Regions from separate parts of the Exiguobacterium sp. RIT341 genome, predicted to be linked through region 1. Evidence: predicted binding sites of a transcription regulator. Region 1 holds the regulator's gene; each other region holds the start of a gene.
What was found. The regulator Rex, encoded in region 1, represses fermentation and respiration genes when NADH is low (regulators of the CRP and FNR family bind a similar motif). The targets are predictions, from matches to a motif close to TTGTGAAATATTTCACAA.
Positions count from the first base shown of each region.

Region 2: a site for Rex is predicted at 2,725-2,742, ahead of BW42_RS07715 (L-lactate dehydrogenase). Genes of this name have one in related genera too.
Region 3: a site for Rex is predicted at 4,020-4,037, ahead of BW42_RS16345 (cytochrome C oxidase subunit II). Genes of this name have one in related genera too.
Region 4: a site for Rex is predicted at 1,774-1,791, ahead of adhE (bifunctional acetaldehyde-CoA/alcohol dehydrogenase). Genes of this name have one in related genera too.

Region 1 is NZ_JFYW01000008.1:389,311-395,167, forward strand. Features, by position in the region: gene BW42_RS10875 (S8 family serine peptidase) at 1-1,564, opposite strand, end outside; tRNA gene BW42_RS10880 (tRNA-Ala) at 1,789-1,864, opposite strand; gene tatC (twin-arginine translocase subunit TatC) at 1,969-2,748, opposite strand; gene BW42_RS10890 (twin-arginine translocase TatA/TatE family subunit) at 2,756-2,953, opposite strand; gene BW42_RS10895 (redox-sensing transcriptional repressor Rex) at 2,953-3,612, opposite strand; gene BW42_RS10900 (ABC-F family ATP-binding cassette domain-containing protein) at 3,780-5,681, shown strand; gene BW42_RS10905 (hypothetical protein) at 5,681-5,857, shown strand, end outside.
Region 2 is NZ_JFYW01000001.1:1,466,950-1,472,806, reverse strand. Features, by position in the region: gene BW42_RS07735 (1,4-alpha-glucan branching protein domain-containing protein) at 1-1,035, shown strand, start outside; gene rpmG (50S ribosomal protein L33) at 1,140-1,289, shown strand; gene BW42_RS07725 (5-formyltetrahydrofolate cyclo-ligase) at 1,347-1,892, shown strand; gene BW42_RS07720 (DUF92 domain-containing protein) at 1,886-2,665, shown strand; gene BW42_RS07715 (L-lactate dehydrogenase) at 2,829-3,785, shown strand; gene BW42_RS07710 (GNAT family N-acetyltransferase) at 4,040-4,549, shown strand; gene BW42_RS07705 (M42 family metallopeptidase) at 4,710-5,747, shown strand; gene BW42_RS07700 (YqgQ family protein) at 5,731-5,857, shown strand, end outside.
Region 3 is NZ_JFYW01000011.1:150,912-156,768, forward strand. Features, by position in the region: gene BW42_RS14380 (aldehyde dehydrogenase) at 1-150, shown strand, start outside; gene BW42_RS14385 (CDP-glycerol glycerophosphotransferase family protein) at 213-1,382, shown strand; gene tagD (glycerol-3-phosphate cytidylyltransferase) at 1,399-1,788, shown strand; gene BW42_RS14395 (CDP-glycerol glycerophosphotransferase family protein) at 1,841-2,995, shown strand; gene BW42_RS14400 (Crp/Fnr family transcriptional regulator) at 3,153-3,866, shown strand; gene BW42_RS16345 (cytochrome C oxidase subunit II) at 4,100-4,213, shown strand; gene BW42_RS14405 (cytochrome c oxidase subunit II) at 4,226-4,696, shown strand; gene BW42_RS14410 (b(o/a)3-type cytochrome-c oxidase subunit 1) at 4,698-5,857, shown strand, end outside.
Region 4 is NZ_JFYW01000001.1:1,143,466-1,149,322, reverse strand. Features, by position in the region: gene BW42_RS06045 (Na+/H+ antiporter family protein) at 1-675, opposite strand, end outside; gene BW42_RS06040 (carbonic anhydrase) at 989-1,540, opposite strand; gene adhE (bifunctional acetaldehyde-CoA/alcohol dehydrogenase) at 1,877-4,471, shown strand; gene BW42_RS06025 (hypothetical protein) at 4,663-5,857, shown strand, end outside.

The DNA of each region.
Region 1 (5,857 bases):
CTTTTGCTTCGAGATCATTCCCGTCCGCGATGCTAAGCGTCACGAGTGGAATCGTCGGATTGTTGAGCGCCATGCTGACGTAATCCCCGTGATCGACTTTACCACGGACGATGACACCTGCTGCGCCTTGCTTCTCAGCTTCTGCTTGAATCATGCTGTAGTTAAAATCACCTGTTCGCACGACGAAGACGACTTTCCCTTTGACGTCTTTACCTTCATAGTTCGAAGCTTGACCGTCACCGACATACACGACATCCTTCTTCTCTTTATCGAAGACGGCAATCGGATTCGGCGAATCTTGTTTTTGGTATGCCAAATAACCGACATCCTGACCGTCGATCGTCAGCGCCATGCCTTCAAGCGTCAATTTCGTATTTTCGAGTGACGCGACTTGGAGCGCCTGGCTCGTCAATCCTGGTGCACCAACGACACCGATATCCGGGTTTGCTGTATATGGATTACCCGCACCATGACCTGCAAACGCCGAGTTACCAGCAGAGATCGCACACAAGATACCGTTGTTCATCGCGTTGACGATCGCGCGTTGCTCCGGATCATCTGCGTTGACGAACGATGCCGTCGAACCGAGACTCATGTTGATGACGTCCGCTCCAAGTGCGATGGCATCATCGATTGCTTTGATGTAGATATCACTAAATGTCGATGGCATCCCTGGATCGTTACCGAAGACCTTCATCGCAAGGAGCTGTGTTTCTGGAGCGACCCCTTTAATGCCGCCGTTCGCTTCATCCCCGTTTGCTCCGACCGTACCTGCGACGTGCATCCCGTGCATCGATGCCCCCGCACCTAAGTCACGGATTTCGCTGTCGTGATCGGCATAGTTATAGCCGTACGGTACTTTTTCCGTGAAGTACTTTCCTTTTAAGCCTTTTGTTTCTTTCGTACTCTCGACCTTCGAAGAGGTTAAATCCACCTTTGTCTCTGGACTCAAGACCATGTCCTTGTGCGATGGATCAATCCCCGTATCGATGACCGCGACGACGGTTCCTTCCCCTTTAAAGCCATAGTCCTGCCACGTTTCCTTCGCATTGACCATGTCCTTGCTGTACAGCATGTCTGGCTTGGCACCTTTATCGACGGTTGGGCGCGCATATTCGTGCGCGATATGTACACTTTTGACTCCGTCGAGTTGTTTGATATCTTCGATGTCACCGAACTTCACTTCACCACTGAATCCATTGATGACGGTTGTGAAGCTTTCTTTATATGTAACAGGAATCGCCTTTTTAGCGATAGCTGACTTGACTGATTTTTGGACGCTGACGAGTCGATCCTTGATCGATTCCTTTTCGGCATTACTCAATGTGCTATACCGCTTGTTTTGAGCTTGGGCGATTTGAATCGCCGGTTTTTGTTCCATCTCGATGACGACTCGAACTTTATCCGATTGTTTGTAGTTCTTTTCTTGCCCCGATTTCTTCAGTGAGAGCGCCTGCGGTTTTTGACCCGTCGCTTTATCTTGCGAGGACAGTGCACCTTGCGCACTGACTAGATTGGAAGACGTCATTAAGACGGCTGCCATAAGTGCAATCTTCTTCTTCATGCGTTCGTTTCCCCTTTTCTGTAAAACCATAGTAGTAATACTAATAAAACAGTTTAAAGAAAATTCTGTATTTTTAGTTTAATGAAGTTAATGGAAATAAACAATTTATATTTGTCTATTTTTTAAATTTATTTCTTTTTGGTGACATTTTATATTTGGAAGGAATTTAACTGGGAACATAAAAAAAAACTCCTCGAGCACTCGAGGAGTTGAACGTATGAACTTGGTGGAGACTATCGGGATCGAACCGACGACCTTTTGGCTGCCAGCCAAACGCTCTCCCAGCTGAGCTAAGCCCCCATGAATTATCTTTAGTATACGCACCGCTAACTGCTTTATCAATATAAACATAACGCTTTCATAAAAAAGAATTCCTCCCGAAATTGCTGGAAGGAATTCACGATTCATTTATTCAATTCACGCATCAAATCCGCCTGTCGTTCAAGCTCTGCCTGTTGCTCGAGGATCAAGACCTTTTTATAAGTCCGCGCAGAAATCAAGATACTGATTTCATAGAGAACGAACAACGGCACTGAGATCATCAAGTGTGACGTCACGTCCGGCGGTGCGATCAATGCCGCAACGACGAACAGCGCGAAATACGCATATTTCCGATTCTTTCGCATGAAATATGGCGTCACAAGACCAAGACGTGTCAGGAACATCGTCACGACCGGCAATTGGAAGAGAAGACCAAACGGCATCGTCAACCGGATCAAGAAACTGAAGTAGTTTTCGACCCCGATGACTTGCTCGATCCCCAATTCTTTCCCGAGATCCGTTGAGACTTCGAGCAAGAAAGGAAGCAACCAGAAATACGAGAAGGCTACACCAGCCAAAAATAGAAAGAAGATGACTGGAATATATGTCAGTGTTGCTTTTTGTTCCTTTTCATAAAGCCCTGGTCGGACGAATGCCCACAGTTGATACATCCAGAACGGTGACGCTAAAATCAGCGCGATGATGAACGCAAGATTCAAATACAACATTAAAGGATCGGCGACGTTGAAGGCATTTAATCCGATACCGAGCTCTTTTAAGTCCGCTTGCAGAAAACGGACGAGCGGTCGGACGAGCGGAAATGCGACAGCGAACAGGACGACGACGATGAGGAGCGACCAGACAATCCGCTTACGCAGTTCGTCTAGGTGCGACGTCATGCTTTGTTCTTGATCAACCGTCATGATTCAATCACTTCTCTTTCGGTTCGTCCTTTTTATCGTCGTCCATGATGCCGTTCGTGGCATTCTTGAACTCTTTCAATGTTTGACCGGCAGCACGACCGAATTCCGGTAACTTCTTCGGTCCAAAGATGATCAACGCGACGACAGCAATTAATCCGATACTCGCAGGTCCGATACCTAACGTGAGCGGGATAAGGTTTTCCATTATGATTTCACTCCTTCAGCTGATTGCGAATAATGCTTCATGAAATAAACTAACGACTGCAACTCGATCGATAAATCGATGTGATGAACCCGAACGCTCGCTGGCACGTTCAACCGTGCAGGCGTGAAGTTCAGAATGCCTGTCACACCATACTCGACTAACTCATCCGCTACTGACTGTGCGAACTGGGATGGAACCGTCAAGATGGCGACATCGACCTGATTCGCTTCGATTTGTTCTTTCATGTCCGAAACATGATAGATTGGAACGTCATGCGTCGTTGTTCCGACCTTCTCTTCGTCCGCATCAAACGCAACGACTATCCGAGTACTATTATTCTTTAAAAAGTTATAATTTGCAAACGCTGTTCCGAGATGACCGACCCCGATCAAGGCGACATTCGTCACCTCATCTTGATTCAAGGTTTTCCGGAAAAACGTTAAGAGATGTTGAACGTTATATCCATACCCCTTCTTCCCTAGTGCCCCAAAGTAGGAAAAGTCGCGACGAATCGTTGCTGAATCAACCTTCACCGCCTCGCTTAACTCAGCAGAAGAGACGCGGAGCTTACCTGAATTGTATAAACTTTGGATGAAACGATAATATAGCGGCAACCGTTTTGCTGTCGCTTGTGGAATTTTTGTGTCTGGTCCATTCATCCTGCAGTTCCCCCTTCGGCCACATCCATCGTGGCACCCAAATCTTTGCAAAAAGCTTTCTACTCTCCTTGATTGTAAACCACTTCACATAGAGTCACAAATAATATATTCCGCAGGACCTCGCGCTTTTGTTCGTGATAGACTAAAGGGTGGAAGGATGGATGGAAATGATACTCTTACAAGTCAACCAACTCTCGAAATCATTCGGCGTCGAGCCGATTTTAGAAAATATCAAATTGGAAGTACAAGAGCGCGACCGGATTGCGCTCGTCGGTCGCAATGGTGCCGGTAAATCAACCTTGCTCAAAATCATCGCTGGTGAACTCAGTCATGACTCGGGCGATATCATGAAAGGTAAAGATGTCAAAATCGGCTATCTCGCGCAAGACAGTGGTCTCGAATCGAATGAGACGATCTGGAACGAGATGCTGACCGTCTTTGAACATCTGCAAGAACAAGAACGGACACTGCGCCGGATGGAAATCGAGATGGGCATGGAGCACATCTTGAACGACCCGGTCGCTTACGATCGACTTCTGAAGACGTACGATCAAGCGCAACATGACTTCTCTGAAGCAGGTGGTTATCAGTTTGAGGCGAATATTCGCTCCGTCCTGCACGGCATGCGCTTTTATCCAGACGATTACTCACGCCGGATCCAGACATTGTCCGGAGGTCAACGGACACGGCTCGCCTTAGCGAAGATGCTCCTGCAAGCACCAGAGCTTCTCATTCTCGATGAGCCGACAAACCACCTGGATATCGATACGCTTGCTTGGCTTGAAAGTTACCTCGGTGGTTATCGTGGTGCCGTTCTGATCGTCTCGCACGATCGGTACTTCCTCGATCAAGTCGTCAATGTCGTCTATGAGCTCTCTCGTAATGTCTGTCGTAAGTTCACGGGGAACTATACGAAGTACCTCGAGCAAAAAGCGGCATTGTACGATCAAGAAATGAAACAGTTCGAACAGCAGCAAGAAGAAATCGCAAAGATGCAGGACTTCATTCAACGAAACATCGCTCGGGCGACGACGACAAAGCGTGCTCAAAGCGTTCGAAAACGGCTCGAGAAGGTCGACCGGCTCGATCGACCAGATGGAGATGAACGCAGTACGGTCCTGTCCTTCCCAATCGAAAAACAGAGCGGGAATGACGTTCTTCAAGTCAATCAATTGGCAATCGGTTACGAAGAAGCTGTCTCAAAAGACATCACGTTCCGCTTGCAACGCGGTGAATCACTGGCACTCGTCGGACCGAACGGAATCGGGAAGTCGACGCTCTTAAAAGTCCTCGTCGGTCGTTTACGTCCTCTCTTCGGTGATTTCCGTTTCGGCACCGGCGTCTCGATCGGGTATTACGATCAAGAGCAAGCGGAACTCAATGACCGGAACCGTGTCATCGATGAGATTTGGAACGAATGGCCACTGATGCGCGAACAAGAAGTCCGTTCTGTGCTCGGACAATTCCTGTTCAGCGGCGACGATGTCTTCAAAATCGTTCATGAATTGTCTGGTGGCGAACGCGGACGTCTCGCGCTCGCAAAACTGAAACTCCGGAAGACTAACGTCCTCATCCTTGACGAGCCAACGAACCACTTGGATCTTGATTCGAAGATGGTCCTTGAGAACGCTCTCGTCGACTATGAAGGTACGCTACTCTTCGTCTCCCATGACCGCTACTTCATCGATCGGATCGCGACACGCGTCATCGAGATGAGTGAAGCTGGTGTGACAGAATACCTCGGCGATTATTCGTACTACACAGAGAAGAAGGCCGAACAAGAAGAAATCGCTCGCCTTGAAGCCGAAGAGGCAAAAGCGGCAAAAGTCACGGCATCGAAGACGATCGACAAAGAAGCACAGAAAGAAGAAAAAAAACGCCGTCAGCAAATCGAACAACTCGAACAAGATATTGAACGGCTCGAACAGCGTTCAGCGGAAATCGAACAGTTGCTTTGCGAACCGGAAGTCTTTAATGATATTCCAAAAGCGACAGCGTTATCTGCGGAACGGGACCAGATCGATGTCGATCTACTCGAATTGATGGAACGATGGGAGAACCAACACTGATGCGAACGAAAAGCTTTTTCATCAACCTGATTCAAGGACTGTTATCCGGTATTCTTTATTTCGTTCCGATGTATGCGGATTACGTGTCCGCCTTCATCCGCCCGGATGCCTTTAATGCTGCGCTTCCTTTGTTCCTTCTGATTTCTTGCATGATCGGACTTGTCATCCAGACATGG
Region 2 (5,857 bases), on a different contig from region 1:
TTCCAAGACATCGATACGGCACATGTCGCGATGGGAACGTGGGGACGAAAAGGCTATGCGGAAGTCTGGATCAACGAGCGCAACGACTGGATGATTCGCCATCTCCACCAGCTCGAAAAGAGACTAGCAGGAATCGTTGCGCGAAATCGTCATCAAGATGCATTGACTGTCAAGGCGAAACGCCAGCTCATTCGAGAATATCTACTTGCTGTCTCAAGTGACTGGCCGTTCATTTTAGACGGACAGACGACAGCACAGTACGCTGCGAACCGGTTCCGTGAACATATCTTACGTTTTGAAGAAACCGAACGTCGTCTCGATGCACAAGAATTAACGATGGACTGGTTGGAAGGGCGTTATCAACAATATCCGTTCTTGCAAGATGAAGACATTGAACCAGATGTTTTCTTAACGGCTCATGACTATTATGTTGCGGTCAAACGCGATGCTGCTTTGAACAAGGATGGTATTCTAATGTTCACTCGGGATTACGAACAATCTCACCGTCCAGTTCGTGATGTAGCTAGACGACTAGCGGCAGCGGGAGAGAACGTCTACGTCGTAACGGAACATCCTGAAGCGTATCGATTCGAGGAGGGTGTGCATGTATACGGGGTACAAGTGACAGGTCTACCGCTCGTTCAAACATACAATCAACTGGCTGCGTTAAATCTAGCCTTCTTGCGTCAGGCGCAAGCCTTGGCGAAGATCGTTGACTTCCAAGTCGTCCATAACTTCAATATGGAAACAGCGTCAGCTGCCCAGGCAATCGCCAAGATGAAAGAGTTGCCACTCGTCAGTAATGTTTATGATGTCGAGAGTGAGCGTTCTCCGGATCGTTCAGGTGGTCTGGTCGTTGCGTTAAAACGACTTGAAGGAGACGCATTGCGTCAATCGGCTGTCGTTTATCTAGAACGGGAAGAGTCACGCAACGGGGTGGAACAGGAGTATCACGTTGAAAAGAAACCCCTTCGTTTTGAAGAGAACCTTGAAAAACCATATCAACACGTGACGAATCCGAAAAAGAACGGATGAACAGTTGCAATTCCTTTCCTTTCTTGGTATGATACTTGAGTATGCTTAACCTTATGTAAAGCAAAATCACTTGATACATCGAGAGCTAGATAGGAGGGAATTCCATGCGCGTTAAAATCACATTAGCTTGCACTGAAACTGGTGACCGTACTTATATCACTAAAAAGAACAAGCGTAACAACCCAGAGCGTCTTGAGTTGAAGAAATACAACCCACGTCTCCGTAAACACACACTTCACCGTGAAGTGAAATAATTGAGATGGAAGCCGTCACTTCGTGTGATGGCTTTTTTTGTGGAAAGGAAGACAGTTATGAACAAACAAGAAGTACGCCGTCTGATCAAAGAAAGATTAGATGTGATGGAGAACCGTGCTGAAAAGGAACGGTTAATACACGAACATGTTTTGTTATTGCCTGAATGGCAACAAGCGACTTGTGTCGCAATCACGTTAGCATTTCGAAATGAATGTGATACAAGCATATTGATTAAACAAGCGTGGCAAGAGGACAAGACGGTCTTGATACCGAAAGTAGTCGGAGAAGAGATGGTCTTTTATGAATACAGACCAGAAGATCAATTGCAGCATAATCAGATGGGGATCGCAGAACCAATGGATTCAGCTCGTCGCACTACACTTGATCAAGCGGGATTTTGTCTCGTTCCGGGACGCGCCTATCGACGGGATGGCTATCGCTTAGGGTGGGGAGGCGGTTATTATGATCGTGCACTCGTGACATACACAGGTTGTAAAGTATCCATCGCCTTTTCAGAACAGCTCTTTCCAGATTTTGAAGTGGAAGACTTCGATATCCCAGTTGATCTCATCGTCACGGATCAAGAGGTTATCCGATGTTAAGTGTTACGATTTTATTTTGTCTCATTCTCGCCTGGACTGGACGATATTTTCGCTTGTTGACGACAAGCGGGGCTGTCTTGACAATGCTCGTCGGTAGTGGTGTCTCATTTGGATTCGGCTTGAAAGGTTTAGTGGTGCTCTTACTCTTCTTTGGCAGCTCGAGTCTTTTATCGAAAATTGGGCGTTCTAGAAAAAAATCCGTGGACGCGATCGTCGAAAAAGAGGGTGCACGTGACGGATGGCAAGTACTTGCGAATGGAGGAGTAGCGTTCGTCGCTGCTATAGCCTACGCCATGACGATGAATTTTGCGTATCTCTTGTTATTCCTATTCGTCATCGCGGCATCGAATGCCGATACATGGGCTTCGGAAATCGGTCCACTCTCAAGACGTGATCCATGGTCTTTGAAAACATTACGACGGGTACCAGCAGGAACGAGCGGAGCGATGTCGTTAATCGGAACGATCGGAACAATTGCTGGAGCTGCGTTCATCGCTTTAGCAGCGCAGTGGATCTTCTCTCTTTCTTTGACAGAGGCCTTACTTGTGACAGGTATCGGTGTCCTTGGAAGTCTGCTCGATACACTATTTGGAGCAATGTGGCAACGCGTGTATGAATGTTCAGTTTGCGGGGAACGTACGGAAAAACGAGAGCATCATGGACAACCGACAGCTTACGTATCGGGTATTTGGTTTCTTGGAAATGATGCGGTAAACGTCATGACGAGTGGTCTAGCGAGTGGAATCGGGTTTATCATCGTCCGATTCTGGTAAGTGAAAAGTATGACAGGGTAATTCCTTATGTTAGGATATCGATGACACAAAATGGACAAATGTGATTAATTTCACATATTACAAAGAATGTGAAAGATGTTACAATTTATTTGTGAGATAGTTAACAAACTCTTAGAACGAATGAAAGGGTGGACATAACGAGATGGAATTACATGCGAAAGTAACACGGGTGGCGTTAATCGGAGCAGGTGCGGTCGGTTCAAGCTTTGCTTATCAGATGTCAACAGCCGGACTTTGTGAGGAACTTGTCATCATTGACGTCAATAAAGCAAAAGCAGAAGGTGAAGCGATGGACTTGAACCACGGAACCCCGTTTAGTTCTTCACCGATGCGGATCTGGGCTGGAGATTATATGGACTGCCGAGAGGCTGAGGTCGTCGTCATCACGGCGGGAGCTCCTCAAAAACCAGGAGAGACGAGACTCGATCTCGTCGCAAAGAATGCATTGATCATGAAAGAAATGATTCGTCAGATTATGGATTCTGGTTTTGATGGTCTCATCGTCGTGGCTTCCAATCCGGTTGATATCATGGCACATCTGGCTTGGAAATATTCCGGTCTTCCAAAATCACGCGTATTTGGATCAGGAACGGTGCTCGATACAGCACGTCTGCGTCAAATGCTTGGAGAATACTTTCACATCGATTCTCGCAATGCCCATGCCTACATTCTTGGAGAACATGGAGATACGGAATTCGCTGCCTGGAGTAATAGCCGTATTTATGGAAAAACAATTGATGAACTACTTGCTGAGGACGATCGTTATTCTCAAGCAGACCTTGATCAAATCTATATCAACGTTCGGGATGCTGCCTACCATATTATCGAACGTAAAGGAGCAACTTATTATGCGATTGGACTTGGACTTGTTCGAATCGTGCGTGCCATCCTTGGGAACGAGAACTGTTTGTTGACGGTCGGGGCGTATGTAGATGGGCAGTACGGGATTTCCGGCATTCACATCGGAGTACCGGCGATCATCAATCGTCAAGGTGTGCGGGAAATCATTGAAGTCGCGTTGACGGAAGAAGAAATGAAGAAGTTTCATCATTCTGCTGATGTATTGCGTCAGACACTCGAACCTGTCTTGCAAGATTAACGGCGCAAAGCATGACGAAAACCTCATAAATAGAGAGCTTAAAAACTCAAATGGTGATCCTGTATCTTAGTGTCCACCTTTGAGTTTTTGTTATGAGAAAAAAGAGGCAAACATCACTACTGTATTTAAGTGAAATTAAAAGAGAAAAAAATCTAGGTTTTATTTTACTAGAAAAGGGTTAAGTAAGAGATAGAAGCGTTTTTCCGTTATTATTTGTACGTCATGAAACCCAAAAAAGGAGAGAATCGACAGTCATGTATACTTTTCGAAAATTAACTAAAGAGGATGCAGAACAATACTGGAATCTACGCCTTGAGGGATTAAAGAATCATCCAGATGCGTTCGGTCATTCGTTTGACGATGAACAGCAAACCCCGCTCCGCGAAGTACGAGAAGGTCTAGAAGGAGAACCCGACTCCGATGAGATTTGGCTCGGTATGTTCGACGGCGATGTATTGTTTGGGTTTGGTCAGGTCAAGCCATATGAACTGTCACGTGAATCGCACAAAGCGATGATTTCCGGAGTATATGTTTCGCCTGCATATCGTGGAGGGACCGGTCGTGCTCTAATGGAGGCCTTGATCGACGAGGCGAAGAAGTTACCAGACGTTGAGCAAGTCATTCTTGCCGTATTATCAGGAAATGAAGCAGCGCAAAGTCTTTACGAATCGCTCGGCTTTGAAGTATATGCCGAAGATCCAGACTCCGTAAAATTAGAAGATGGCACATACCGCGATGATATTTGGATGAAAAAATACGTCTAAGTTCATTATATGGTGTGGACAAAAAGCTGTAGCAAAAAAGTGCTACAGCTTTTTCGCGTAGTTCATGTAGGATATCAGTACCGACAAAGAATGAATATTTGTTATCATGAAAACAAAGCGGATAGCACGTTGTAGTCCGATTGAAAGGGAGCGAATGAACATGAAAGAAGTCATACGTACGATTGAAGAGCTGGTCTCGATTCCAAGTCCGACAGGTTCGACGAAAGAAGCGATTACATACGTAGAAAAGCGATTGATGGCAGAAGGCATCACGTATCGAAAACTCGAGAAAGGAGCCATCTTAGCGACTTTGCCTGGTGCTTCAACTCGCACGCGGTTACTGACGGCACACGTCGATACATTAGGGGCAATGGTAAAAGAGATTTTACCAACGGGACGACTCAGTTTATCACAATTAGGGGGCTATGCTTGGACAGCGATCGAAGGAGAGAACTGTCTCGTGCATAAGATGGACGGTCAAACAATTTCCGGTACGATTGTTTTCCATCATTCGAGTGTCCATACGTCACGCGAGACGAACAAAACGGAACGGTCCGCTGATAATATTGAAGTCCGACTTGATATTCGTTCGACGACAGCCGAAGAGACGCGCGTCGCGGGGATTGAAGTAGGAGACGTCGTGACGTTTGATCCGCGTTTCCTCTATACGGAAACTGGGTTTGTGAAATCGCGCCATCTCGATGATAAAGCATCGGTTGCTTTGTTGCTTGAATTGATTAAAGAATGGAAAACCATCGACCTGCCACACACGGTCCAGATCCTGATTTCAAATTACGAAGAGGTTGGGTTCGGTGGAAATGCTGGATTCACGGAAGAAGTCGCAGAATATGTCGCGGTCGACATGGGTGCGTTAGGAGATGGTCAGCATTCTGACGAATTCACGGTCTCGATTTGTGCAAAAGATGGTTCCGGTCCGTATGACTTAGCGTTACGTCATCAGCTAACACGTCTAGCACAACGCAATAGTATCCCATATAAAGTTGATATTTATCCGTTCTATAGCTCGGACGCTTCGGCAGCAGTGCGTGCGGGACATGATGTTCGACACGGACTATTTGGTCCGGGGATCGAATCGAGCCATTCTTACGAACGAACACATGAGACGTCATTACAAGCGACCTATGATTTGCTACATGCGTATGTAAAGGAGCCGATGGTCGATGAAGACACTGTATGATGTACAACAGTTACTTAAGACGTATGGAACCTTCATCTATCTAGGAGATCGAGCATCAGATATTGCGATGATGATGCTCGAACTTGATGAATTGCAAGAAGCAGGCGTTT
Region 3 (5,857 bases), on a different contig from region 1:
GCGAGTGGAATGGGTGGATATCATGGCAAATATAGTTTCGAGACGTTCAGTCATCGGAAAGGAATCGTCAAAAATACGACGGCATTTGATTTACCGTTCCGCTACATGCGAACAAATAGCAATTCCAAATGGATGCGCTTTTTGTTATGATGAGCTGTGATTAATTGACTTAAGAAGGAGCTCTTCACTTGAAAGATCAAGTAAAACAGTGGATGAAACGAACAGGCTTGATTGAACGCGGTCTTCGTACCGTCATGAGAGTCTTTACATGGTTGCCACAAAAACGTAAGCGAATTCTTTTCGAGAGTTTTCTCGGAAAACAATATAGTGACAGTCCGCGTGCCATTTACGAATTGATGCGCGCGATGCATCCGGAGTGTGAGTTGATTTTCAGCAAGCAACGAGGTGTTGCATTTCCACCAAATGTCAAGACAGTAGATCGGTTGACGTTCCGCTGGATTTATTTACTTGCGACGTCACGGGTCTGGGTATCAAACAGTCGGTTACCGGGTTGGTTGATCAAACCGGAAAAAACGTTTTATCTCCAAACTTGGCATGGCACACCGCTCAAGAAACTAGCGCTTGATATGGATGATGTCCAAATGGCGAATACGACAACCGAACGATATAAACAAGGATTTAAGCAGGAAGCAGCAAAATGGTCTAGCTTAGTTTCACCCAATACCTATTCCAGTTCAATATTTAGACGGGCATTTGCATTTGAAGGTGAGATGCTAGAAATTGGGTATCCTCGAAATGATATATTTTATCAAGAGGCGCGACATGCTAAAATCAAAGAAGCAGTATATCGCCACTATGATATTGATCATTCAAAAAAAGTCTTGTTGTATGCACCAACTTGGCGAGATAATGCATTCGAAGGTCAAGGGAAATATTCATTTGAGCTACCTTTTTCGCTAAATGAATTTGAAAAGCGATTTGGGGATGAATACGTTCTGCTTGTCCGAATGCACTATTTAGTCGGAAGTCGTCTCGACGTCACTGCTTATCCATCCGTTCGAAATACATCGGACTACCCGGATATCGCGGAGCTCTATCTGGCGTCGGACGCCTTGATCACGGATTATTCTTCTGTCATGTTTGATTTTGCGCACTTATCTCGTCCGATTTTATTCTATACGTATGATTTAGAACATTATCGAGATCAGTTGCGTGGATTTTACTTCGATTTTGAGCAGGAGGCACCGGGACCATTGTTGTCGACTGAAACAGCACTGTTTGAAGAGCTGAACCAGTTAGATGATTGGCACACACGGTATGCGTCAGCATTTCGAGCGTTCCAAGAGACGTATTGTCAATGGGATGATGGACAGGCTTCAGAACGGGCGATGAAGACGATCATAAAGAGAATTCACGGATAAAAGGGAGAGCAGAATCATGAAGAAGGTTATTACGTACGGAACATTTGATTTATTACACTGGGGTCATATCAACATCTTAAAACGCGCAAAAGCGATGGGAGACTATCTTATCGTTGCGATTTCAACGGACGAATTCAACCGTTTGAAACATAAGCAGTCCTACCATAATTTCGAGAATCGAAAGATGATTCTTGAAGCCATCCGTTATGTGGATGAAGTCATTCCGGAAAACAGCTGGGATCAAAAAGTAGAAGATGTGAAGAAGCATAACGTCGACCTCTTCGTCATGGGTGATGATTGGAAAGGCGAGTTCGATTTCTTAAAAGAGCATTGTGAAGTCGTTTACCTTAGCCGAACTGAGGGTATTTCTACGAGTCAGATTAAAACGGAATTAGCTTCGAAGTGATTGAAGAGGAGACCACACGACGACGTGCGGTCTTTCTTCGTAGAAGGGCAGGATGAAAGTGGTTAGAGAAGGAATCGTATGGGTCTATTTATTGTTGTTTCGTATTTGTTATGGTGTCTTTCGGTTGTTACCGCTTCGCCCCGTCACTTTATTTTGGATGACATACGGGGATAACGCAAAACCTGTTAATGATCGCTTGGCGCAGGAATTGCCAAATGAGAAACGGTATCTTGTATATGATCACCATTTCATGAAGCAGCCAGATTTATGGAAGTCAGACCGAATGCTTCGCTTTCGTCGATTACGGTTCGTCAGACTCGCATATTTACTTGCGACCTCCCGGACGGTTTTCGTCGATAATTATGTTGCGGAATTCAGTGTTGCTAAAACGCGACGTGGAACACGACGTATCCAGCTATGGCATGCCGGCGGAACGTTAAAGCAGTTTGGACTAACTTCTTCGAAAAGCCTGTTCGTATCGGAACGGATACGAAATCGGTTCCGACGTGTCTATCAGGAATATGGTGATTTCATCGTGCCGGGGATGCGTTGTGCGACACAATTCATGGCACCGCATGATTTAAAACGATCTCATTTTAAACCGTTCGGCATGCCGCGGACGGATTATTGGTATGATGAGGTTCAGCGGGAACATCGGGCGCTTGATTTAAAAGAACGTTATGTAAAACCCGACCGCCGGATTCTATTGTATGCCCCGACTTACCGCGAATATAAAGGAACGGAAGATCACACGATTCAACAATTTGAACAACTGGCTAAAACAGGCTGGACGATTCTTGTTAAGTTACATCCGACGATCCGAGCGCTTTCGACCTATCGTTCCGCCCATATACATCTTGTGGATGACACGTATCAGATCAATGATTATTTGCTCATCACGGATGTTCTGGTGACCGACTATTCGTCGATTCCATTTGAAAGCTGTCTTCTTGAGGTTCCAACGTTCTTATACACACCGGACATCGATACATATCGACAACTACCAGGACTTGTCGATCAGTATCCAAAACCATTACCGGTGCGACAGACGGAGCAGATGGCGCAATTGATGGAGTGGATCGTGTCTGACGCGATACTTGAAGAGTGCCGTCAGCACATGCAAGAATTCCAAACAAGTTGGTATGATCACCCACCAGGTCAAGCAGTTGAACGAATCGTTCATCATTATTACGGAACAGGTATGTAATACTATATCTGACGATTGCTTTAGTTTTAGAAAGCGGTCGTCAGATACTTTTTCAAAACTAATGTGAAATATTGAACAAAGTTTGACAATCTTTTGAAAATCCATTCTTTTGAACTGTGATGTTCTATACTAAAAGCAGAAGAAAAGGAGAGGAGAAATGGATATGCTGACTTGTGGAACGACTGAAGCGAATACATTCATCTTATCACCTGAGACAAGAACGTTACTAGAGAGCTTCATGACGGAAACGACGTTCAAAAAGGATTCCATCGTCTGTTGGGAAGGGGAAATGAACGACAAGTTGTTTTATGTGAAACAAGGAGGCGTCAAACTATCGAAGTTGACGAAAAAAGGCAGTCCATTACTCATGTTCTTATATTTCAAAGGGGATCTATTTGGTGAATTTGATGTAGGAGAAGCTTTTCCGAGTTCATACAGTATCGAGACGATGGAGGATAGTATCATCGGTTTCCTCTCAAAAGAAAAATTAGAGGAACTCATGAGAAAGGATGGTACTTTTGCGCTTGAGATCATGCGGTGGCAAACATTGATGCGGAAACAGACGGAGACTAAATTGCGCGACTTGCTATTGTTCGGAAAACCGGGTGCGTTAGCTTCGACGTTACTTCGTCTCATCGCGATGGAAGGGGAACAAGTAGGAGAAACCTACCGTCTTGCAAAACGTCCATCCGATGGGGAGTTTGGTCAATTGATTGGCGCACCGCGTGAAACGGTCAATCGGATGTTCTCCCAGTGGAAAAAAGAAGGTGTCATTTCGATGACGCCAAAAGAAATCATCATTCATGATGCACAATATCTGCGTGATCTGTGTCATTGTGAAGGATGCCCAGCAGGTGTTTGTCGAATTTAATAGATAGTGTACAAACAATTCAAACGTGAAGCAGAATTTTCTGTCTCATGTATGGATTGTTTTTTTTTGTAGATGAGTCGTGCCTCCTTCTCTTGTTCAGATGTGAACTTTTTGTGTGTTTTTAGAAAGAAAAGTGCGGATTCTTCACATTTGAAGTGATATATATCACAGTTTCCGAACTTGCTGAATTCTTACAATAAAGACAAGTTCAAAGCAGGAGAGGAGTAATCACCATGGACCAAAAATCAGAATCAAACCTCAAAGGAACATTTATTGCCGTCCTGATCGTAGCAGGTATCATCATTGGGATGTGGAGCTCAATCTTTCTATTATTCTTATCACGGTAAGGGGGAGTCACAATGCATATTCATCGTCTAGAAAAAATCTGGCTGATTTTTGGAGCAGTGATGCTTGGCGTCTTTTTAACCATCATCGGCGTATCCGCTTTTGCATCCGGAAATCAACCGCCATCCGATGCAACATTGATTGATCCGACGAAAGTTGATCAAACGAAACCATTCGACAAGCCAGGACTAAAAAAAATCGATGACGACCGATACGAAGCGATCATCGTCGCACAAGCGTTCCAATTCACACCAAAAGATATGGTCATTCCCAAAGGGGCAACGGTTGATTTTTTGGTGACATCAAAAGATGTCGTCCATGGCTTTGAAATTGTCAAGACGAATGTCAATATGATGGTCGTTCCTGGTCATATCAATTCCATTGAATATACATTCAAGGAAGCTGGCGAGTATTTGGTCGTCTGTAATGAATACTGTGGATCGGGTCATCATATGATGGCAACCAAAATCAAGGTGGTGGAATAAGATGAATGCCATTTCAAAAAAATTAAGACAGTTCGAGATGGAGCGTGGTCTGCCTGCTACCGTCATCGGAATTAAGGAAGCGAAGCTCGCTTTCGCACATGTTAGTTTTTCACTCGTTGCCTTATTGATTGGTGGTTTATGTGGATTGTTACAAACGATGGTGCGGACAGGTGTCATTCCAGAAATTGCTGGAGTCGGCTACTATGAGCTTCTCACTGCCCACGGGTTAATGCTTGCGATCGTTTTTACGACATTATTCATATTTGGATTACTGTTTTCATTTTTAGGTCAATCCTTTGGACGTTTCGAAGACTTTCCTCGACGTCTCGGGTGGGTTGGATTCTGGTTCATGATCCTTGGTGTCATCCTCGTCACATGGATGGTACTTGCAGGAGAAGCTTCCGTCCTCTATACATTCTATGCACCACTCAAGGCACATCCAGTATTTTATATTGGACTCGTCATCTTCGTCGTCGGAACGTGGATTGCTTCTGGTGCCATGTTCCGTATGTATGCTGATTATAAACGGGAACACCCTGGCGTTCATCCACCACTTCAAGCATACATGAGTATTATGACTGCCTTATTATGGGTGGTTGCGACACTCGGAGTAGCAGCGACGATTCTCTTTCAGCTCCTTCCCTTATCCCTTGGTTGGACGGATAAGGTCGGAATCGAGCTATCCCGGACGCTATTTTGGTATTTTGGTCATCCACTCGTCTATTTCTGGTTGTTACCTGCCTACATCGTCTGGTATACAGTCATCCCGAAAATCGTTGGTGGAAAGGTTTTTTCTGACGCGTTAGCACGTATGTCATTTTTATTGTTCCTCCTCTTTTCGTTCCCGGTTGGTTTTCACCATCAATTGTTAGAGCCGGGGATTTCTGCTTTTTGGAAGTATGTCCAAGTCGTCTTAACGTTCCTCGTCATCATTCCATCATTGATGACAGCCTTCTCGATGTTTGCGACTTTTGAGTTGGCGGGTCGTCGGAAAGGGGCGACCGGGGTATTTGATTGGGTGAAGAAAATGCCGTATCGCGATGTACGTTTTCTTGCACCGTTCATCGGGATGTTGTTCTTCATTCCTGCAGGTGCAGGTGGTGTCATCAACGCATCCCATCAACTAAACATCATCGTTCACAATACGTTATGGGTCACAGG
Region 4 (5,857 bases), on a different contig from region 1:
GGCGATATCACGAATTTCATACGTCCGCTCTTTCCGGTACGTATAAAGACCAATCAAGAGACCGACGACCATTCCGAGTGCTGGAATCGCCATCGCTTCGATGACAGAAACTCCCGTCGTATCAAGACCATTAGCTTTAAGGTTTTTCAGTAAAATCTGATTCAGATAGATGTCTCCGAATCCGATCGGTAAGAACATGTAAGGTGTGACGAGACCGAATGTCATGATGATCGCAATTCGACGTCGGTCCATCTTCAACTGAGAAAAGAGACCAAGAAGCGGCGGAATGATGATCGGAATGAAGGCGATGTGAATCGGTAAAGCATTTTGTGAACTGATTGCGAGTAACAGAATCGCAAACAAGACGAATCCTTTTAATTTTTTGACCGATGCGGCACTTGCGTTACCACGTGAACGTGCAATCAATGCGTGAGCGAGAGCATCCGGTAAGCCCGTTTTCGAGAGGGCAACAGCAAACGCACCAAGCATCGCGTAGCTAAGAGCGATTTCTGCCCCATCGCCAAGACCACCTGCAAATGCTTCGGTTGTTTTCGTTAAATCGAGACCGCCGACGAGACCGCCGGCGAACGCACTGATGACCATCGCGAGCACGATGTGGACGCGGAAGATCGCTAAGATGAATAGTAAAAAGACGGCAAACAATACGGCGTTAATCATTCGGTAAAACCACACTTTCTTTTGTTATCACTGCACTATACTAAAGTATCTTACAGCCATGGTGGAACACTGTCAAGGATAAAAGTCTGACCTCGTATTAAAGGACTTCACGATAGGCTTTCTAGCTTTGCATAAAAAGTCACATTTTTTTATACCCGGAAGCATGAGATGAAAAGCGTTTTGATCACTAAAAATGGCTCACACAAAAAAACGTGCCATCCTTCTCCTTTAAAAGAAAATGGCACGTTATCTTTAATTTAAGATGGAGTAGAATATCCAAATCTCGTTGAGTTTCTTCTATAGAGAGCAATCAGCAATCGACGACGTCGAGTTTACCGGTCCCTGGATCGATGACGAGTCCATGGACATTCGTACCAGGTGGCAGTAAGGGGTGGTTCTTCACGAGACTGACGGAGTGGGCGACACTCTCCTGAACTGACGTAAAGCCACGCAACCATTGATTTAAATCAACACCTGATACTTCAAGCGTGTGAAGAATCTGTTGGTCGATACCTCGATCCTTCATTTCGCTGATCATATGTTTAGGATCAATCGTGCTCATGCCGCAGTCGTGGTGACCGATGACGACGACTTCTTCGGCACCGAGTGCATACAATGCGACGAGAATCGAACGCATGACAGAACCGAATGGGTGCGATAGGATAGCACCGGCATTTTTGATGATCTTCGCATCCCCGTTCTTAAGGCCGAGTGCGTGTGGAAGAAGTTCCGTTAGGCGGGCATCCATACACGTCAGGATGACGACCTTTTTGTCCGGGAACTTATCCGAGACGAACTGCTCATACTGTTTTTCGGCGACGAATCGCTCGTTGAAAGCTAGCATTTCCTGTACAACTGACATTTAAGTGTCCTCCTTTAGTGGTAGCTCTTAATATGTACCCCATAATCAGAATACAAGATGATGAAATGGCTATCAAGTCACGAAAATGCGAGTGTGACAAATCGCACACGTCTTCGTACATAGAGCAAAACGATGAAAAAGGAGAATCCGCAATAGATGTAAACGTTACCAAGGATGTGAGGGAATTCACAGGATGGTCATGCACAAAACAGGAAAAAGGAGTTATGATTGATTTGTGAAGGAAAGCACAAACTATTGAAAAACAGCTTGGCATTCCTGACATAATGGTTGGCAAATCAAACTCAGATTCGTTCCACGACAGGGAGGAAACCACTCATGGCTGTGAAAGAAAAAACAAAATCGACGGTAACGCCGGTCGAACAATCAATTGGACAAATTGTTGAAAAAGGACAACGTGCATTACAAGAGTTATTGACATTCGATCAAGAAAAAATTGATACGATCGTCCGTGATATGGCACTTGCCGGACTAGAACGGCACGTCGAACTCGCTCGTCTCGCAACAGAAGAGACAGGGCGCGGTGTCTTTGAAGATAAGATGATTAAAAATATATTTGCGACAGAATACATCTACAACAGTCTACGTCATGAAAAAACGGTCGGGATTCTGGAAGAAGATGTCCAAAACGGCATCACATATATCGCTGAACCGGTCGGTGTCGTCTGTGGTGTCACACCAGTCACCAACCCAACGTCAACGACGATGTTCAAAGCATTGATTGCGATTAAGACACGTAACCCGATCATCTTCGCGTTCCACCCGTCGGCACAACGGTGTTCCGTCGAAGCGGCGAAAACACTTCGCGATGCAGCCATCAAAGCTGGGGCGCCGAAAGACTGCATTCAATGGGTCGAAGAACCATCACTTGAAGCAACGAAAGTCTTGATGAACCATGAAAACATCGCCATGGTCCTGGCAACAGGTGGTGCAGGAATGGTCAAATCAGCGTATTCAACAGGTAAACCGGCACTCGGTGTTGGACCAGGGAACGTTCCTTGCTACATTGAACAATCAGCAAAAGTCAAACGGGCAGTCAGCGATCTCGTTCTCTCAAAAACGTTTGATAATGGGATGATTTGTGCGTCTGAGCAAGCCGTCATCGTTGACCAAGAAATATATGCAACGGTCCGTGCTGAAATGGAAGCACTCGGTTGTTACTTCTGTACACCGGAAGAAAAACAACGCCTCGAATCACTCGTCATCAAAACCGATACATGTGCCGTCAATGCGGACATCGTCGGGAAACCTGCGACATGGATTGCAGAAAAAGCTGGGATCGATGTTCCGGAAACGACGGTCATGCTCGTCGCGGAACTCGGGTACGTCGGGGCAGCAGAACCACTGTCGCATGAAAAACTCAGTCCCGTACTCGGTGCGTACCGCGTTGCATCCACCGAAGAAGCGTTTACGATTGCTGAACAGATGCTTGAAATCGGGGGTCTCGGTCATACCGCCGTCATTCATACGACGAACGATGATTTGATGACAGCGTTCGGACTCCGCATGAAAGCCTGCCGGATTCTCGTCAACAGTCCATCTGCTCATGGCGGAATCGGTGATCTTTATAACGAGTTGACACCATCACTAACACTCGGTTGCGGCTCATATGGGAAAAACTCTGTTTCTGAGAACGTGACTGCGAAACACTTACTCAACGTCAAGAAGGTGGCGAGACGACGCGTGAACATGCAATGGTTCAAGGTACCTGAAAAAATCTACTTCGAAAAGAACTCCGTCCAGTACCTCCGGTCAATGACTGACGTCTCACGCGTCATGATTGTCACCGATCCAACGATGGTACAGTTCGGATATGCCGATAAAGTGATTCAAAACTTGCCACAGTCTGTCAGTTACCGGATCTTCGACCAAGTCGAACCAGATCCATCGGTGACGACTGTTCAGACAGGTGCCCAAGCCATGCGTGACTTCAAACCCGACTTGATCATCGCTCTTGGTGGTGGGTCAGCGATGGATGCTGCAAAAGGAATGTGGCTCTTCTATGAACAGCCAAACGAAACGTTTTCGAACTTACGTCAAAAATTTCTCGATATCCGCAAACGGGCGTATCAATTCCCAGCACTCGGTCGTCAAGCGAAGTTCGTCGCGATCCCGACGACATCGGGTACGGGTTCAGAAGTGACACCGTTCACCGTCATCACGGATAAAGAGAAAAACGTCAAATACCCGATTGCTGACTATGCCTTGACACCCGACGTCGCGATCGTTGATCCGGAATTCGTCATGACTGTACCGGCTTCGATTACTGCTGATACCGGAATGGACGTCTTGACTCATGCAACAGAAGCATACGTATCGGTTCTTGCGAACGACTACACGGATGGACTGGCACTCAAAGCAATCAAGATGATCTTTGACTACTTGCCACGAGCGTACGAGAACGGATCTGACGCAGAAGCTCGGGAGAAAGTGCACAATGCGTCAACGATGGCAGGGATGGCTTTCGCGAACGCCTTCCTCGGAATCAACCACTCGATCGCGCACAAAATCGGTGGGGAATTCCACACACCACACGGACGGACGAACGCGATCCTGATGCCACACGTCATTCGTTATAATGCGTCACGCCCAACGAAACTGGCAGCATTCCCAAAATACGAATCATTCGTCGCCGATGAACGGTATGCCGACATCGCACGTTACCTCGGTCTTCCGGCAGCAACGACAGAACAAGGGGTCGAATCACTTATTCAAGCAGTTGCCGATCTTGGACAACGTCTCAACATCAAGATGTCATTCAAGGCGCAAGGTATTCAAAAAGCAGACTTTGAGGCAAAACTCGATAAGATGGCAGTCGATGCTTTCGAAGATCAATGTACGACAGCGAATCCAAAGATGCCGCTTGTCGCTGAATTACGGACGATCATGGAACAAGCATACGAAGGCATCTAATAGAGAAAAAAATACTATGGCAAAAGATCGTTCAACCGGCTTCTCACTCTGAGAAGTCGGTTTTTGTTTTGGAAATCGATGGAGACAGTCAGAGAAAAGGTGGGATATAATGGCTGTTGAATGAATTTGATGTTTTTGGTTTCGTTGTAGCAGGAATATTCAAACATCAGACATAAAAAGGAGGAAATGGGATGGAGTCAAGGCAAGAAAGGAAACAACGACGGTTTTCCGTCTGGGACGTTCTGTATGGCGTCCTCATCGGTCTCATCTTTTTCGGTGTCATCTACGGTGTGATGGCATTTTTGACTTCACAAATCACCTCATCCTCAGACTATCAGGATCTCGTGAAGCAGATGCAACAGGCGGATATCACATGGAAAGAAACAGACATCACCGTTTCGTTGATGCTTCTGTTCGTCGGTGGGCTGTCGATCACGATGCCGAGCGCAGTCCGAGAAGGGATCATCAATCAGGTGCTTGATGCAAGTTCTGCCGGCGACGTCTTATCGTTGTTTGGGATTGACTTAAAACAAGTCCTCGCGCCATTGACGTTCGATGTCTCTTACGGCACGTTGCTTTATTCTGTTTTTGGTATCGGATTGATCGTCCTGTTATTTTTAGTGTTACGGATTAAGGCAAGTCGTCTTGGGTGGACGATTCGATCGGTCAGTTTCTTTTTAACGGTCGGCATCATCTGGTTCGTCCTTGCTGGACGCGGAAACAGTGTCCCATTCCTTGCGTTACAAGACGGCTATGCGATGAGCGGGATCTTACCACTTCTCGTCGTCAGTCTGCTTGGTTGGATGGCGTTTTTCCCGAAAAAGTTATCCGGTCTGACAGCTGCCGGACGTGCCAGCTTGCTGATTTTGATGTTCGCGAGTACGCTCCAACTTGTCTTTACGGTGCAGGACGAAGCGGAGTATGACGGTGATTCCTCACTACGAACGGCATTGACCGTTGCGAGTCTGAACGCCGGAAGTGGAGGGATGTATGACTGGATTCATGGTGGACAAGTCGTGTATCAAGCAGACGTCCTTGGAGCGAATGCGGAAATCCCGGTCTCGATGCTAAACGGGGAGACCTCAACGGAACAGCTCAATGACTCGATTCAGAAAGTTGTCGATGGGATCGATACGAATCGGGTGACGGAACAATTGCTGACGTTAGTCGGTGGAGAACGTCCTGATTTATCAGCGACACAATTGAAGCTTGATCCTGTTGATTACGGTGTCGCACGACAGACGATCCAAGCAATTGATGCTGAATCGGCCGGAACGACGGCACCAAACATCTCAAGTGAGAGTGCGTATTGGGTGTTGTTGCTCGTGACATTTGTGATTTACTTCGTCTGTAGTATCCGGAGTTTCAAGTCGATCATCGACCCAT